Regions from separate parts of the Mesobacillus sp. ABV4_180 genome, predicted to be linked through region 3. Evidence: a T-box and tRNA genes for the amino acid it is inferred to sense, from the RefSeq annotation. Region 3 holds a T-box; the other regions hold tRNA genes.
The links. The T-box of region 3 lies ahead of alaS (alanine--tRNA ligase). A T-box ahead of a tRNA ligase gene usually reads a tRNA of that ligase, here a tRNA-Ala.
Positions count from the first base shown of each region.

Region 1: it has a tRNA-Ala gene. The T-box ahead of alaS (alanine--tRNA ligase) is inferred to sense a tRNA for this amino acid. The anticodon was not compared.
Region 2: it has a tRNA-Ala gene. The T-box ahead of alaS (alanine--tRNA ligase) is inferred to sense a tRNA for this amino acid. The anticodon was not compared.

Region 1 covers NZ_JBSWTJ010000001.1:1,152,678-1,158,270, forward strand. The annotation lists rRNA gene ACXAEA_RS05705 (23S ribosomal RNA) at 16-2,951, shown strand; rRNA gene rrf (5S ribosomal RNA) at 3,068-3,183, shown strand; tRNA gene ACXAEA_RS05715 (tRNA-Val) at 3,194-3,269, shown strand; tRNA gene ACXAEA_RS05720 (tRNA-Thr) at 3,285-3,360, shown strand; tRNA gene ACXAEA_RS05725 (tRNA-Lys) at 3,458-3,533, shown strand; tRNA gene ACXAEA_RS05730 (tRNA-Leu) at 3,599-3,683, shown strand; tRNA gene ACXAEA_RS05735 (tRNA-Gly) at 3,711-3,785, shown strand; tRNA gene ACXAEA_RS05740 (tRNA-Leu) at 3,796-3,884, shown strand; tRNA gene ACXAEA_RS05745 (tRNA-Arg) at 3,909-3,985, shown strand; tRNA gene ACXAEA_RS05750 (tRNA-Pro) at 4,002-4,078, shown strand; tRNA gene ACXAEA_RS05755 (tRNA-Ala) at 4,094-4,169, shown strand; tRNA gene ACXAEA_RS05760 (tRNA-Met) at 4,192-4,268, shown strand; tRNA gene ACXAEA_RS05765 (tRNA-Ile) at 4,309-4,385, shown strand; tRNA gene ACXAEA_RS05770 (tRNA-Ser) at 4,405-4,497, shown strand; tRNA gene ACXAEA_RS05775 (tRNA-Met) at 4,524-4,597, shown strand; tRNA gene ACXAEA_RS05780 (tRNA-Asp) at 4,638-4,713, shown strand; tRNA gene ACXAEA_RS05785 (tRNA-Phe) at 4,719-4,791, shown strand; tRNA gene ACXAEA_RS05790 (tRNA-His) at 4,831-4,906, shown strand; tRNA gene ACXAEA_RS05795 (tRNA-Gly) at 4,913-4,986, shown strand; tRNA gene ACXAEA_RS05800 (tRNA-Ile) at 4,990-5,063, shown strand; tRNA gene ACXAEA_RS05805 (tRNA-Asn) at 5,077-5,151, shown strand; tRNA gene ACXAEA_RS05810 (tRNA-Ser) at 5,156-5,246, shown strand; tRNA gene ACXAEA_RS05815 (tRNA-Glu) at 5,250-5,321, shown strand.
Region 2 covers NZ_JBSWTJ010000001.1:119,766-125,358, reverse strand. The annotation lists rRNA gene ACXAEA_RS00670 (23S ribosomal RNA) at 1-1,744, shown strand, start outside; rRNA gene rrf (5S ribosomal RNA) at 1,863-1,978, shown strand; tRNA gene ACXAEA_RS00660 (tRNA-Asn) at 2,060-2,134, shown strand; tRNA gene ACXAEA_RS00655 (tRNA-Thr) at 2,177-2,249, shown strand; tRNA gene ACXAEA_RS00650 (tRNA-Glu) at 2,268-2,339, shown strand; tRNA gene ACXAEA_RS00645 (tRNA-Val) at 2,372-2,447, shown strand; tRNA gene ACXAEA_RS00640 (tRNA-Thr) at 2,478-2,553, shown strand; tRNA gene ACXAEA_RS00635 (tRNA-Tyr) at 2,559-2,643, shown strand; tRNA gene ACXAEA_RS00630 (tRNA-Gln) at 2,698-2,772, shown strand; tRNA gene ACXAEA_RS00625 (tRNA-Lys) at 2,839-2,911, shown strand; tRNA gene ACXAEA_RS00620 (tRNA-Gly) at 2,984-3,058, shown strand; tRNA gene ACXAEA_RS00615 (tRNA-Ala) at 3,062-3,137, shown strand; gene rocF (arginase) at 3,363-4,259, shown strand; gene ACXAEA_RS00605 (Spo0E family sporulation regulatory protein-aspartic acid phosphatase) at 4,347-4,517, opposite strand; gene sigW (RNA polymerase sigma factor SigW) at 4,780-5,343, shown strand; gene ACXAEA_RS00595 (anti-sigma factor family protein) at 5,360-5,593, shown strand, end outside.
Region 3 covers NZ_JBSWTJ010000001.1:1,511,733-1,517,325, forward strand. The annotation lists gene ACXAEA_RS07475 (peptidoglycan recognition protein family protein) at 1-531, opposite strand, end outside; gene ACXAEA_RS07480 (PRC-barrel domain-containing protein) at 723-1,199, shown strand; gene ACXAEA_RS07485 (hypothetical protein) at 1,209-1,400, shown strand; gene ACXAEA_RS07490 (YrzQ family protein) at 1,424-1,558, shown strand; gene ACXAEA_RS07495 (AI-2E family transporter) at 1,738-2,817, shown strand; T-box leader at 2,885-3,098, shown strand; gene alaS (alanine--tRNA ligase) at 3,173-5,593, shown strand, end outside.

The DNA.
Region 1 (5,593 bases), 360 kb from region 3:
AGAAATGACCTTTTAGGTTAAGTTAGAAAGGGCGCACGGTGGATGCCTTGGCACTAGGAGCCGATGAAGGACGGGACTAACACCGATATGCTTCGGGGAGCTGTAAGTAAGCTTTGATCCGGAGATTTCCGAATGGGGAAACCCACTGTTCGTAATGGAACAGTATCTTTACCTGAATACATAGGGTATTGAAGGCAGACCCGGGGAACTGAAACATCTAAGTACCCGGAGGAAGAGAAAGCAAACGCGATTCCCTGAGTAGCGGCGAGCGAAACGGGACATAGCCCAAACCAAGAGGCTTGCCTCTTGGGGTTGTAGGACACTCTACATGGAGTTACAAAGGAACGGGGTAGATGAAGTGGTCTGGAAAGGCCCGTCAGAGAAGGTAAAAACCCTGTAGTTGAAACTTCGTTCCCTCCTGAGTGGATCCTGAGTACGGCGGGACACGAGAAATCCCGTCGGAAGCTGGGAGGACCATCTCCCAAGGCTAAATACTCCCTAGTGACCGATAGTGAACCAGTACCGTGAGGGAAAGGTGAAAAGCACCCCGGAAGGGGAGTGAAAGAGATCCTGAAACCGTGTGCCTACAAGTAGTCAGAGCCCGTTCATGGGTGATGGCGTGCCTTTTGTAGAATGAACCGGCGAGTTACGATTACATGCAAGGTTAAGTTGAAGAGACGGAGCCGCAGCGAAAGCGAGTCTGAATAGGGCGAATGAGTATGTGGTCGTAGACCCGAAACCAGGTGATCTACCCATGTCCAGGGTGAAGGTTGGGTAACACCAACTGGAGGCCCGAACCCACGCACGTTGAAAAGTGCGGGGATGAGGTGTGGGTAGCGGAGAAATTCCAATCGAACTTGGAGATAGCTGGTTCTCTCCGAAATAGCTTTAGGGCTAGCCTCACGTTGTAAGAGTCTTGGAGGTAGAGCACTGTTTGGACTAGGGGCCCTCATCGGGTTACCGAATTCAGACAAACTCCGAATGCCAAAGACTTATCCGTGGGAGTCAGACTGCGAGTGATAAGATCCGTAGTCAAAAGGGAAACAGCCCAGACCACCAGCTAAGGTCCCAAAGTATACGTTAAGTGGAAAAGGATGTGGAGTTGCTTAGACAACCAGGATGTTGGCTTAGAAGCAGCCACCATTTAAAGAGTGCGTAATAGCTCACTGGTCGAGTGACTCTGCGCCGAAAATGTACCGGGGCTAAACGTATCACCGAAGCTGTGGATTGACATCTTAGATGTCAGTGGTAGGAGAGCGTTCTAAGGGCGTTGAAGCTAGACCGTAAGGACTGGTGGAGCGCTTAGAAGTGAGAATGCCGGTATGAGTAGCGAAAGATGGGTGAGAATCCCATCCACCGAATGCCTAAGGTTTCCTGAGGAAGGCTCGTCCTCTCAGGGTTAGTCGGGACCTAAGCCGAGGCCGAAAGGCGTAGGCGATGGACAACAGGTTGATATTCCTGTACCACCTCTTTATCGTTTGAGCGACGGGGGGACGCAGGAGGATAGGGTAAGCGCGCTGTTGGATATGCGCGTCTAAGCAGTTAGGCTGCAAGTGAGGCAAATCCCGCTTGCGTGAAGGCTGAGCTGTGACAGCGAGGGAAATTTAGTACCGAAGTTCCTGATTCCACACTGCCAAGAAAAGCCTCTAGCGAGATAAATGGTGCCCGTACCGCAAACCGACACAGGTAGGCGAGGAGAGAATCCTAAGGTGAGCGAGAGAACTCTCGTTAAGGAACTCGGCAAAATGACCCCGTAACTTCGGGAGAAGGGGTGCTCATTTGGGTGAATAGCCCGGATGAGCCGCAGTGAATAGGCCCAGGCGACTGTTTAGCAAAAACACAGGTCTCTGCGAAGCCGCAAGGCGAAGTATAGGGGCTGACGCCTGCCCGGTGCTGGAAGGTTAAGAGGAGGGGTTAGCTCACGCGAAGCTCTGAATCGAAGCCCCAGTAAACGGCGGCCGTAACTATAACGGTCCTAAGGTAGCGAAATTCCTTGTCGGGTAAGTTCCGACCCGCACGAAAGGCGTAACGATCTGGGCACTGTCTCAACGAGAGACTCGGTGAAATTATAGTACCTGTGAAGATGCAGGTTACCCGCGACAGGACGGAAAGACCCCGTGGAGCTTTACTGTAGCCTGATATTGAATTTTGGTACAGCTTGTACAGGATAGGTAGGAGCCTGAGAAACCGGAGCGCCAGCTTCGGTGGAGGCGTCGGTGGGATACTACCCTGGCTGTATTGAAATTCTAACCCGCGCCCCTGATCGGGGCGGGAGACAGTGTCAGGTGGGCAGTTTGACTGGGGCGGTCGCCTCCTAAAGAGTAACGGAGGCGCCCAAAGGTTCCCTCAGAATGGTTGGAAATCATTCGCAGAGTGTAAAGGCACAAGGGAGCTTGACTGCGAGACCTACAAGTCGAGCAGGGACGAAAGTCGGGCTTAGTGATCCGGTGGTTCCGCATGGAAGGGCCATCGCTCAACGGATAAAAGCTACCCCGGGGATAACAGGCTTATCTCCCCCAAGAGTCCACATCGACGGGGAGGTTTGGCACCTCGATGTCGGCTCATCGCATCCTGGGGCTGTAGTCGGTCCCAAGGGTTGGGCTGTTCGCCCATTAAAGCGGTACGCGAGCTGGGTTCAGAACGTCGTGAGACAGTTCGGTCCCTATCCGTCGTGGGCGCAGGAAATTTGAGAGGAGCTGTCCTTAGTACGAGAGGACCGGGATGGACGCACCGCTGGTGTACCAGTTGTCTTGCCAAAGGCATCGCTGGGTAGCTATGTGCGGACGGGATAAGTGCTGAAAGCATCTAAGCATGAAGCCCCCCTCAAGATGAGATTTCCCATAGCGCAAGCTAGTAAGAACCCTGAAAGAATGATCAGGTTGATAGGTCAGAGGTGGAAGCGCGGTGACGTGTGGAGCTGACTGATACTAATCGTTCGAGGACTTAACCAAATAGATCATTCGTTCTTCTTGAATTCTTCTTACACATTATCTAGTTTTGAGGGAATGAAAATTTCTCTTGCAAAAAGCATAAAAAGCAGTATAATAGATATTGTCTTTGAAAATTGTCTGGTGACGATGGCGAGAAGGTCACACCCGTTCCCATACCGAACACGGAAGTTAAGCTTCTCAGCGCCGATGGTAGTTGGGGGATTCCCCCTGTGAGAGTAGGACGTCGCCGGGCAGTATCAAATGGAGGATTAGCTCAGCTGGGAGAGCATCTGCCTTACAAGCAGAGGGTCGGCGGTTCGATCCCGTCATCCTCCACCATATTTTTTCACAAATGCCGGTGTAGCTCAATTGGTAGAGCAACTGACTTGTAATCAGTAGGTTGGGGGTTCAAGTCCTCTCGCCGGCACCATGCTTCTTGCTTCTCTGATCAGCAGCAGCGTAAGCATGCGAGAAATCCCGGAGGGATTTTGAGCAGAGAAACATTTTCTCGAAGCTAATCTTTGTACGAGCCATTAGCTCAGTCGGTAGAGCATCTGACTTTTAATCAGAGGGTCGAAGGTTCGAGTCCTTCATGGCTCACCATGATTTTTTCGCGCAAGCGAAAATAATCATCCTTTAATCCTGCTTCAGCGGATTAACTATAATATGCGGGTGTGGCGGAATTGGCAGACGCACCAGACTTAGGATCTGGCGCCGCAAGGCGTGGGGGTTCGACTCCCTTCACCCGCACCATTTTTTCAAACAAGTCAATAAACATACGCGGAAGTAGTTCAGTGGTAGAATACAACCTTGCCAAGGTTGGGGTCGCGGGTTCGAATCCCGTCTTCCGCTCCAAAGTTCTTAAGCCGGGGTGGCGGAACTGGCAGACGCACAGGACTTAAAATCCTGCGGTAGGTGACTACCGTACCGGTTCGATTCCGGTCCTCGGCACCAAGTTAGCTAATCAATCAAAAATATGCGCCCGTAGCTCAATTGGATAGAGCGTCTGACTACGGATCAGAAGGTTATGGGTTCGACTCCTTTCGGGCGCGCCATTATTTTTCTCTATATCGGGGAGTAGCTCAGCTTGGTAGAGCACTTGGTTTGGGACCAAGGGGTCGCAGGTTCGAATCCTGTCTTCCCGACCATGCTATTAATAATTTGGGGCCTTAGCTCAGCTGGGAGAGCGCCTGCCTTGCACGCAGGAGGTCAGCGGTTCGATCCCGCTAGGCTCCACCATTTATAACTTTAATAATGATTTGGCGGTGTAGCTCAGCTGGCTAGAGCGTACGGTTCATACCCGTAAGGTCGGGGGTTCGATCCCCTCCGCCGCTACCAATTCTAAATCTGGTTGAACCTATTCAATCTAGGCTAACATGGACCTTTAGCTCAGCTGGTTAGAGCAGACGGCTCATAACCGTCCGGTCGTAGGTTCGAGTCCTACAAGGTCCACCATTATATTGTCGTTTTTTACGGAGGTATACCCAAGTCTGGCTGAAGGGATCGGTCTTGAAAACCGACAGGCGGGTAACACCGCGCGGGGGTTCGAATCCCTCTACCTCCTCCATAATTCATTAAACATTTTATTACCGTCGCGGGGTGGAGCAGCCCGGTAGCTCGTCGGGCTCATAACCCGAAGGTCGCAGGTTCAAATCCTGCCCCCGCAATCAATGAGTTATTTTCAAGTATACTACTTGAAAATACTTTGGTCCCGTGGTGTAGCGGTTAACATGCCTGCCTGTCACGCAGGAGATCGCCGGTTCGATCCCGGTCGGGACCGCCATTTGTGGCTCAGTAGCTCAGTCGGTAGAGCAAAGGACTGAAAATCCTTGTGTCGGCGGTTCGATTCCGTCCTGAGCCACCTTTATTTATTTAAACTTAATATGCATTTTAAAATATGGCGATTGTGGCGAAGTGGTTAACGCACCTGATTGTGGTTCAGGCATTCGTGGGTTCGATTCCCATCAGTCGCCCCATTTTTTGCGGGTGTAGTTTAGTGGTAAAACCTCAGCCTTCCAAGCTGATGATGAGAGTTCGATTCTCTTCACCCGCTCCATAAGGGCCTATAGCTCAGCTGGTTAGAGCGCACGCCTGATAAGCGTGAGGTCGATGGTTCGAGTCCATTTAGGCCCATTTTTTTTATTATTCCGCAGTAGCTCAGTGGTAGAGCACTCGGCTGTTAACCGAGCGGTCGTAGGTTCGAATCCTACCTGCGGAGCCATTATGGGGAAGTACTCAAGAGGCTGAAGAGGCGCCCCTGCTAAGGGTGTAGGTCGGGTAACCGGCGCGAGGGTTCAAATCCCTCCTTCTCCGCCATAAGGCCCCTTGGTCAAGCGGTTAAGACACCGCCCTTTCACGGCGGTAACACGGGTTCGAATCCCGTAGGGGTCATACAAAAAAGCTGTCAGCAATTTTGCTGACAGCTTTTTTGTGTTCATTTTTAACTTGCAAATTTTACAATCAGCTTGTGCTTCCTTCTTTTACCTCAAACTGCATTTGATCACAACTATACAATTTCAACATCTTTTCCGCATTATCCTATCAATTCACATGCTCTTATATTTCATCTTTCATTAAATGAAAACGTTATCATTATAATAATAATTTTTTCAGCCTTTCAGACTTTCTACCTAATAAACACTACAATCCTTCTTTAAAAAACA
Region 2 (5,593 bases), 1.4 Mb from region 3:
ACGTATCACCGAAGCTGTGGATTGACATCTTAGATGTCAGTGGTAGGAGAGCGTTCTAAGGGCGTTGAAGCTAGACCGTAAGGACTGGTGGAGCGCTTAGAAGTGAGAATGCCGGTATGAGTAGCGAAAGATGGGTGAGAATCCCATCCACCGAATGCCTAAGGTTTCCTGAGGAAGGCTCGTCCTCTCAGGGTTAGTCGGGACCTAAGCCGAGGCCGAAAGGCGTAGGCGATGGACAACAGGTTGATATTCCTGTACCACCTCTTTATCGTTTGAGCGACGGGGGGACGCAGGAGGATAGGGTAAGCGCGCTGTTGGATATGCGCGTCTAAGCAGTTAGGCTGCAAGTGAGGCAAATCCCGCTTGCGTGAAGGCTGAGCTGTGACAGCGAGGGAAATTTAGTACCGAAGTTCCTGATTCCACACTGCCAAGAAAAGCCTCTAGCGAGATAAATGGTGCCCGTACCGCAAACCGACACAGGTAGGCGAGGAGAGAATCCTAAGGTGAGCGAGAGAACTCTCGTTAAGGAACTCGGCAAAATGACCCCGTAACTTCGGGAGAAGGGGTGCTCATTTGGGTGAATAGCCCGGATGAGCCGCAGTGAATAGGCCCAGGCGACTGTTTAGCAAAAACACAGGTCTCTGCGAAGCCGCAAGGCGAAGTATAGGGGCTGACGCCTGCCCGGTGCTGGAAGGTTAAGAGGAGGGGTTAGCTCACGCGAAGCTCTGAATCGAAGCCCCAGTAAACGGCGGCCGTAACTATAACGGTCCTAAGGTAGCGAAATTCCTTGTCGGGTAAGTTCCGACCCGCACGAAAGGCGTAACGATCTGGGCACTGTCTCAACGAGAGACTCGGTGAAATTATAGTACCTGTGAAGATGCAGGTTACCCGCGACAGGACGGAAAGACCCCGTGGAGCTTTACTGTAGCCTGATATTGAATTTTGGTACAGCTTGTACAGGATAGGTAGGAGCCTGAGAAACCGGAGCGCCAGCTTCGGTGGAGGCGTCGGTGGGATACTACCCTGGCTGTATTGAAATTCTAACCCGCGCCCCTGATCGGGGCGGGAGACAGTGTCAGGTGGGCAGTTTGACTGGGGCGGTCGCCTCCTAAAGAGTAACGGAGGCGCCCAAAGGTTCCCTCAGAATGGTTGGAAATCATTCGCAGAGTGTAAAGGCACAAGGGAGCTTGACTGCGAGACCTACAAGTCGAGCAGGGACGAAAGTCGGGCTTAGTGATCCGGTGGTTCCGCATGGAAGGGCCATCGCTCAACGGATAAAAGCTACCCCGGGGATAACAGGCTTATCTCCCCCAAGAGTCCACATCGACGGGGAGGTTTGGCACCTCGATGTCGGCTCATCGCATCCTGGGGCTGTAGTCGGTCCCAAGGGTTGGGCTGTTCGCCCATTAAAGCGGTACGCGAGCTGGGTTCAGAACGTCGTGAGACAGTTCGGTCCCTATCCGTCGTGGGCGCAGGAAATTTGAGAGGAGCTGTCCTTAGTACGAGAGGACCGGGATGGACGCACCGCTGGTGTACCAGTTGTCTTGCCAAAGGCATCGCTGGGTAGCTATGTGCGGACGGGATAAGTGCTGAAAGCATCTAAGCATGAAGCCCCCCTCAAGATGAGATTTCCCATAGCGCAAGCTAGTAAGAACCCTGAAAGATGATCAGGTTGATAGGTCAGAGGTGGAAGCGCGGTGACGTGTGGAGCTGACTGATACTAATCGTTCGAGGACTTAACCAAATAGATCATTCGTTCTTCTTGAATTCTTCTTACAACATTATCTAGTTTTGAGGGAATGAAAATTTCTCTTGAAAAATGCATAAAAGACAGTATAATAAATATTGTTCTTGAAAAATTGTCTGGTGGCGATGGCGAGAAGGTCACACCCGTTCCCATACCGAACACGGAAGTTAAGTTTCTCAGCGCCGATGGTAGTTGGGGGTTTCCCCCTGTGAGAGTAGGACGCCGCCGGGCAATGTTGCAATTTCATCTTGGACAAACTACTAAGATGAGGCAACCGAATCATCTGCAAGAGTTATGTTAAATTACCATTATTCCGCAGTAGCTCAGTGGTAGAGCACTCGGCTGTTAACCGAGCGGTCGTAGGTTCGAATCCTACCTGCGGAGCCATTATCTCTAAATGACGAAAGTCATTTGAGCTGGCAGCAAAATGCTTCCATAGCTCAGCAGGTAGAGCACTTCCATGGTAAGGAAGAGGTCAGCGGTTCGAGCCCGCTTGGAAGCTCTCAAAATATTATTATATGGCCCCTTGGTCAAGCGGTTAAGACACCGCCCTTTCACGGCGGTAACACGGGTTCGAATCCCGTAGGGGTCACTTAGTTTTTTTACAACAAGGAACATACTAATGGAGGATTAGCTCAGCTGGGAGAGCATCTGCCTTACAAGCAGAGGGTCGGCGGTTCGATCCCGTCATCCTCCACCATTATTTTTCACACAGTGAAATACACATTTTGCCGGTGTAGCTCAATTGGTAGAGCAACTGACTTGTAATCAGTAGGTTGGGGGTTCAAGTCCTCTCGCCGGCACCATATGTGGAGGGGTAGCGAAGTGGCTAAACGCGGCGGACTGTAAATCCGCTCCCTCAGGGTTCGGCGGTTCGAATCCGTCCCCCTCCACCATTTTAATACATATCAAAATTGGACAAGCAATTGATGTCCTTTTTATTTTTTCATTGGGCTATAGCCAAGCGGTAAGGCAACGGACTTTGACTCCGTCATGCGTTGGTTCGAATCCATCTAGCCCAGCCATTTTTATTTTCTTTTTTGCATTAAAAGGTGCTAAAGAGACGATGAATAGGGTAGATTATATCCTATGAGCCATTAGCTCAGTCGGTAGAGCATCTGACTTTTAATCAGAGGGTCGAAGGTTCGAGTCCTTCATGGCTCACTTATGTTAGGACCCCTAAGGATAAACTTAACCCTTTATTTTTAGGGGTTTTATCGATATAATAAATGATACGCGGAAGTAGTTCAGTGGTAGAATACAACCTTGCCAAGGTTGGGGTCGCGGGTTCGAATCCCGTCTTCCGCTCCATATGGGGCCTTAGCTCAGCTGGGAGAGCGCCTGCCTTGCACGCAGGAGGTCAGCGGTTCGATCCCGCTAGGCTCCACCATCACACTACATAAATACCATTTCAGTCATAAATCCAACAGGGTTTATGGCTTTTTTTATGCTTAGAAGCAGAGGGCTTTATAATTTTCCCCCGCACACCTATTATGACTATTAATTCAATCAATTCGAAACCGTATATATATTCATTAAATTGTCCAGTTGAGTCATTGAAATGAAAGCGTTTAAAATAAGGGGAGAGATGAGAGAATGCAAGGGGGAGAATTATATGAAGAAACTTTCAATTATTGGCATGCCGATGGACCTGGGTCAGATGAGAAGGGGAGTCGACATGGGCCCGAGTGCGATTCGCTATGCAGGTATCAATGAAAGATTAAGAGTGTTATTTGATGAGATAGAGGATTTAGGTGATATCGCCGTCGGCAGGCCAGAGGTGAAGATTGATCCTAACAGCAACCTCCGCAATCTGGAGCTGGTTGCTGAAAAAAATAATCTGCTTGCTGATGAAGTCGATAAAATCATTGAGTCGGGTTCATTTCCGCTAGTTTTAGGTGGGGACCATAGCATTGCCATTGGTACATTGGCAGGGGTTTCGAAGCATTATAAAAACCTTGGGGTCATATGGTATGACGCACATGGGGATTTAAACACAGCAGAAACGTCACCATCAGGAAATATCCACGGCATGCCACTGGCTGCCAGCATCGGTCTTGGCCATGAAATGCTTACGCAATTAGGTGGTTACGCACCTAAGGTAAAGCCGGAAAACATCGTGATAATCGGGGCGCGTGCTCTTGATGATGGTGAGAAGAAGTTAATTAAGGAACTCGGCATCAAAGTCTTTACTATGCATGAAATTGATCGACTTGGAATGGCTGCGGTAATGGAAGAAACAATTAATTATCTAAAAGAAAAGACAGATGGTGTTCACCTGTCACTTGATCTTGATGGATTGGATCCTACAGATGCACCAGGAGTGGGGACACCGGTGATGGGCGGAATCAGCTACCGTGAGAGCCACCTGGCAATGGAAATGCTGGCAGAAGCAAAAATCATCACTTCTGCGGAATTCGTTGAGGTAAATCCGATTCTTGACGAAAAGAACAGAACAGCAGTTGCAGCAGTGGCTTTGATGGGATCGTTATTTGGTGAAAAACTATTGTAATCCAGAATAGCAACAGGAATATAATTTTATTAACCTGTAAAAAAATAAGAGCAGCGGCCAGATTTTGGGCTACTGCTCTTTTTATCATTAATATAGAACTGTCTTTTTTGAAGATAAGTGATAATATTTATTTAATAAATGGTCGAGTTTTATGCTAATATCTACCACTCGTTGATTTGACAGCGAGGTTTTTGCGGCCAGTTCAACCATTTCTTTACGGCAATTTTCAATATCCTTCAACAAAGCTTCTGCACACATTGCGAAAATTCCTCGCTTTCACTAAATATAGTCCATTTATACCCTGTAAAAAACTTTTTAAACCAAACTGGTAAAAATTTGTTAATATTAACTTGTCGAGTTTTTTAGACTTTTTTCGCAGAGCTGCATTATAAGAAATCCTGCGAGAAGAAATGAACGTTTTGTCTAATACATATATAAATAAAGTTTTTATAAAAAAATGAAACCTTTTCCGGAATCGATTCGTATATCGATTAGCCGCATAAAGCGCGGAGGTAAAATAATGGAGACGATCGTAAAACACAGAATAAAACAGGTCATCAAAGGAGACCAGAATGCCTATGGGGAGATTGTTGAAATATACAAGGACAAGGTATTTCAGCTTTGCTACCGTATGCTCGGCAATCGGCATGAGGCAGAGGATATTTCACAGGAAGCCTTTATCCGTGCATATATCAATATTAACAGTTTCAATCAAAGCTTGAAATTTTCAACCTGGCTTTATAGGATTGCTACCAACCTTTGCATTGACAGGATCCGCAAAAAGAAACCAGATTATTTTCTTGATGCAGAAGTACCGGGCACGGAAGGCTTGACGATGTATTCACAAGTCCCTTCTGAAACCCCATTGCCAGAGGATGAGGTTGAAAGTATCGAACTGCAGGACAGGATTCAAAAAGAAATTTCAAAATTACCCGATAAATATAGATCAGTCATCGTATTAAAGTATATTGAGGAGCTAAGCCTGAATGAGATCAGCGAAATTCTGGATCTCCCGCTTGGCACAGTAAAGACGAGGATCCATCGAGGAAGAGAAGCCTTAAGGCAGCAACTGCGAAACGTATAAGGTGAGGTGAAAGAAAATGAAATGTCCCGAACATATTATTGACTATATGCATGAATATTTAGATGATGAAATATCTGAAGAACATGAAAAGATTTTAAGAGAGCATCTACAGAGCTGTACAGATTGCCAGGAATACTTCAGGGAGCTGAACAAAGCAATCGCTCTTGTGCAAAGTACCTCGCATATCCAGGCACCAGATGATTTTACCTCGAAGGTAATGGCTGGGTTGCCGAAAGAAAAGAAGAAGACG
Region 3 (5,593 bases):
TCCTTTTAATAAGGTGAAATGATTCGAGCCATTGAATTGCTGATAAGATGGCTGATAGGTATGATGCTGCTGGATCTTGCCGATTTTGCGAGTGAAAAGGTGATTGAATAGCCAGTCCTTAAATTCCTCTCTTGTCATTAGCACGTATTGGCCCTGCATGGACAGCCTTTTTGGAGGAATCCTCAGTATTTGACCCACATAAATCACATTCGAGTTCAATTTATTAGCTGTTTTAATGGACTGTACAGTAGAATTGAAAGAAACAGAAAGCTTCCAAAGAGTGTCTCCAGGTACGACTTCATACATGATCGGTACCCTAAGCTTCTGCCCCACTAAAATCAAATCTGATTGCAAACCGTTTATGAGTTTTAAGTCTTCGACCGATGTCCGATAAGTAGAGGCAATTTTCCATAAGTAATCCCCAGTCTTTACCTCATACGTATTCCTCGGGTGATTAGCTGCATATGCAGCAGGTAAATTCATTGACAATAAAAACAAACAGAATAAAATTACCGATGCCCGTTTTTTCATAAAGTTTATTTCCTTTCATTAAGATTTTCACCCAGGCTTGAAAAGCTTACCTGTAATTAGTTTGCAAAACCACTGAATAATTACACGGATTTTTTGAAGTTTTATCAGCCTGAAGAATGGAAATCCTTTCACCACATGAATCCAGCAAAGCTGTGGAAACTAATATTGTTCGGGAAAGGCGGGACAAACTTTTGCGGACATTTTCACACTTAAAGGGATTGCCTGTCTATGAATTGGCGAGTGGACAAAAACTGGGCGAAGTTTGTGATGTGAGCATTTCAAGCAATGGAAGCGTACTAGGCTTACTTGTGAAAAAGGGTGCGTTCATCAAGAAAACATTTCAGATCAGGGTTGGCAATGTTGCATCTTTTGGCTGGGATGGCGTTATGGTGAAGGACAAATCAGCTTTGGAGCATTTGGAGACAGAGCCTGAATATACGTTTGAGCATAACCAAAGCCTTGCTGGCAAAAGGCTGCTTTCCAAAGATGGCGAACAGCTTGGTCTTTTGGAAGACGTATATTTTTTGGAAGAATTGGGCACGATTGTAGGGTACGAATTAACTGATGGCTTTTTTTCGGATATCACGAATGGAAAGCGTGTGATCAAAACCACTGGTCCCCCTGCAATCGGAAAGGATGCCATCATCGTCACTGTAAAATCGAGATGAGGTGTCCTTATGTTAAGTTGTCCCAATTGCAGAAGCAAGGATATAGGGAAAATTGGCATCAACCAATATTACTGCTGGAATTGCTTCATAGAACTGTCACTGAATAAAGGCCTGATCCATACCCATCAAGTAGAGGAAGATGGAACATTAAGCTCCCTAGATGACTTATTTGATGAAGATCAACGTCAATACGGCATGTAAAATAAAATTAAGAGGTGAAACACATGAATAAAATGTTAACCTCCGTAATCGCTTTTGGCGCTGGTATGGCAGCTTACAACTATGCTTCCAACAACAATATGATGTCCGGAAGAAAAATGAAGAAGCTCGGCAAGAAAATGACAAGAGCTCTATTCTAAAATAAATGTAATCCCCTGTCTATTTTTGCAGGGGATTTTTTTATGAGATAAATTCCACTTCGAGAATTGTCCAGCTCCAGCGCTTGTCGAGGCTGACCAAGGCGCTTGCGCTTTTCTTATCCAAATGTATAATCCCCTGCCTTTCTTTCAAGACTAGAAAGAAAGGAGGTTGGAAATGGATGAATATCCAGATGAAATGGTATTACCGGCTTGGGTTTCTTCTCCTTTTGTTTATTGTCATTTATATTTTTATAAAGCTGCAGGCACTCTGGGTTCCCGTTTTGGAAGTGCTGGTTACGCTCTTTATTCCTTTTTCCGTGGCGGCGTTCATTACATATTTGCTGCATCCGATTGTGGAAGCTTTACATCAAAGAGGTCTGCATAGGGGCATTTCAATCCTCATCATCTACATTCTATTTTTCGGAGGAATGGGCTTTGCATTTTACAAAGGGATACCAGCGCTTATCCACCAGCTTCGCGACCTTGCGGAGAATGCGCCATATTTTGCTGATCAATATAAACAAATGGTCAATAATATTATCGATCAAACCTCCACATGGCCGGCTGGCATTCATGAAAGGATTGAGGATGGCATTAATCGCATGGAGCAATGGCTGGACGGAGTTCTCGCAGGTACAATGACCTTCCTGATGGATATTATCAATTCGATACTGACCATTGCAGTCATTCCTTTCATTGCTTTTTACATGCTTAAGGATTTTGATGTGATGAAAAAAGCGGCATGGTATCTGACACCACGGCAGTGGAGACAGCCGGGTACCAGATTCCTGCACGATGTCGACAAGTCGCTGGGGAGCTATATCCGCGGCCAGCTGCTAGTTTGTCTCGTCATTGGTGTGCTGTCCTGGCTTTTCTTCTGGATAGCCGGCATCAAGTATTCGCTGCTGCTCGGAGCGATTGTCGGCATCACGAACGTCATTCCATATTTTGGACCAATCATCGGTGCGATTCCTGCTGTCATCATTGCTGCGACGATGTCGGTAAAAATGGTGCTTATTTCTCTGGTAATCGTTTTTTCACTGCAATTCCTTGAAGGAAATATATTGTCGCCTTTGATAGTCGGAAAAAGCCTGCATATGCATCCGTTGATGATCATGTTTGCCCTGCTTGCCGGAGGAGAGATTGGCGGTATCCTTGGACTGATTCTCGCCGTCCCGGTATTGGTTGTGCTGCGAGCAGCGATCATCCATGCAAAAGATCATATCATCCTCGAAAGAAAAAAGGAGCACCCGACTTAATTTTTTTTCCAGGTTGTTTGACAAACAGCATGTAGCTATATATAATTCGGCTATAAGAATAATAATTAGCAAAATGTAGAAGGAACGAGTATGTTATAGACCATCGTACAGAGAGGAATTCCAGGGCTGGAAGAATTCCCGGTGAAGGATAACAGAAGGCTATTCCGGAGTGCAGGCCAAAACCTGCCGTAGCAGCTGCGTTAAAGCGTTATTGAGAGATGGGCGCAAGTTTTGCGCGTCCATAATCAGGGTGGTACCGCGAGCAAGCTCTCGTCCCTGTCCAGGGATGAGGGCTTTTTTTGTTGCCTAAATTCCCTGAATGCTTATATTTTCTTGAATTTAGGAGGTTGGGTAGATGAAGAAACTTACAGGTTCTGAAATCAGAAGAATGTATCTTGAATTTTTTAAGGAAAAGGGCCATGCCATCGAGCCTAGCGCATCACTTGTACCGCATGATGACCCGTCCCTGCTATGGATCAACAGCGGCGTAGCGACTTTGAAAAAGTATTTTGACGGCCGTGTTGTTCCGGAGAATCCACGGATCACGAACGCGCAAAAGTCAATCCGCACGAATGATATCGAAAACGTGGGCAAAACAGCTCGCCACCATACATTCTTTGAAATGCTTGGCAACTTCTCAATCGGCGACTATTTCAAAGTGGAAGCGATTGAATTTGCATGGGAATTCCTTACGGACGAAAAGTGGATCGGTTTTGATCCTGAAAAATTATCCGTGACGATCCATCCTGAAGATGACGAAGCTTTTAACATCTGGAGAGAAAAAATCGGCGTCCCTGAAGAGCGCATCATTCGCCTTGAGGGGAACTTCTGGGATATCGGTGAAGGACCAAGCGGACCAAACACAGAAATCTTCTATGACAGAGGACCTGAATACGGAAATGATCCGGAAGATCCTGAATTATACCCTGGCGGCGAAAATGACCGTTATCTTGAAGTCTGGAACCTTGTATTCTCTGAATTCAACCATAATCCGGATGGAACATATACTCCGCTGCCTAAGAAAAATATTGATACAGGCATGGGACTTGAGCGTATGGCATCTGTTGTCCAGGACGTCCCTACGAACTTTGATACGGATTTGTTCATGCCGACCATCAATGCGACAGAAGAGATTTCAGGTGAAAAATACGGAGTATCCAAAGAAAAGGATGAGGCATTCAAGGTTATTGCAGACCATATTCGTACGGTAGCATTTGCAGTTGGAGATGGCGCACTTCCATCAAACGAAGGCCGAGGATACGTTTTACGCAGATTGCTTCGCCGTGCTGTCCGTTATGCGAAAAAGCTGAATATCGAGCGTCCTTTCATGTTCGAATTGGTGCCAGTTGTTGGAGAAATCATGCATGACTTCTATCCTGAGGTAAAAGAAAAAACAGACTTCATCCAGAAGGTAATCAAGAATGAAGAAGACCGCTTCCATGAAACCCTTCACGAAGGTCTAGCAATCCTATCAGAACTAATTAAGAAGGAAAAGGAAAAAGGCAGTGGCATGATCCAGGGTAAGGATGTCTTCCGTCTATACGACACATACGGATTCCCTGTGGAACTGACTGAGGAGTATGCTGAAGAGGAAGGATTGAAGGCTGATCATGACGGCTTTGAAAAAGAGATGGAGCTCCAGCGTGAAAGAGCTCGTGCTGCACGTCAGGATGTAGGTTCCATGCAGGTTCAGGGCGGAGTCCTTGGTGACATTAAAGAAAGCAGTGAGTTCGTCGGCTATGATACGTTCGAAACGAACAGCAGGATTGTCGCCCTGGTGAAAGACGGCGAGCTTATTGACGAAGCACGCGATGGTGAAGAGGTTCAAATAATCCTCGATGTAACGCCTTTCTATGCAGAAAGCGGCGGTCAAATTGCTGATAAAGGAACGATTGTTGCAAATGAAGTCAGGCTGTCGGTCAAGGATGTCAAGAAAGCTCCGAATGGACAGAACCTCCATAATGCAGTTGTTGAGGAAGGGACAGTAACGAAAGGTCTTGAAGTAACCGCTAAAGTTGACAATAGCAACCGTGCAAGAATAATCAAAAACCATACGGCAACACACTTGCTGCACCAGGCTTTAAAGGATATACTCGGCACACATGTCAACCAGGCAGGCTCCCTTGTAGAACCTGACAGACTTCGTTTTGACTTCTCTCACTTCGGCCAGGTGACTGCTGAGGAACTGGAAAAAGTAGAAGCAATCGTCAATGAGAAGATTTGGAAGAGCATCGAGGTTGATACAAGCTTCAAACCAATCGCTGAAGCTAAGGCAATGGGAGCTATGGCATTGTTCGGCGAAAAATATGGTGATATTGTCCGTGTTGTAAAAGTTGGCGACTATAGCCTTGAGCTTTGCGGCGGATGCCATGTTCCTAACACCTCAGTAATCGGGTTGTTCAAGATTGTATCCGAGAGCGGGATTGGTGCTGGAACTCGAAGAATCGAAGCTGTGACTGGTGAAGCTGCATACAAGGTACTGAACGATCAGATCAGTATCCTGAAGGATGCAGCTGCAAAACTTAAGACTTCACCAAAGGAAGTAGCGAACAGAATTGATTCAGTCCTTGTTGAAATGAAACAGCTTCAGCGAGAAAATGAATCGCTTGCTGCCAAATTGGGTAATATTGAAGCAGGAAGCCTTGCATCGAAGGTGAAGGAAGTAAATGGTGTTCAATTGCTTGCTGCACGTGTCCAGGCTGCAGACATGAACGGACTGAGAAACATGGCTGATGATCTGAAGCAGAAGCTTGGTTCAGCAGTGATCCTTCTTGGA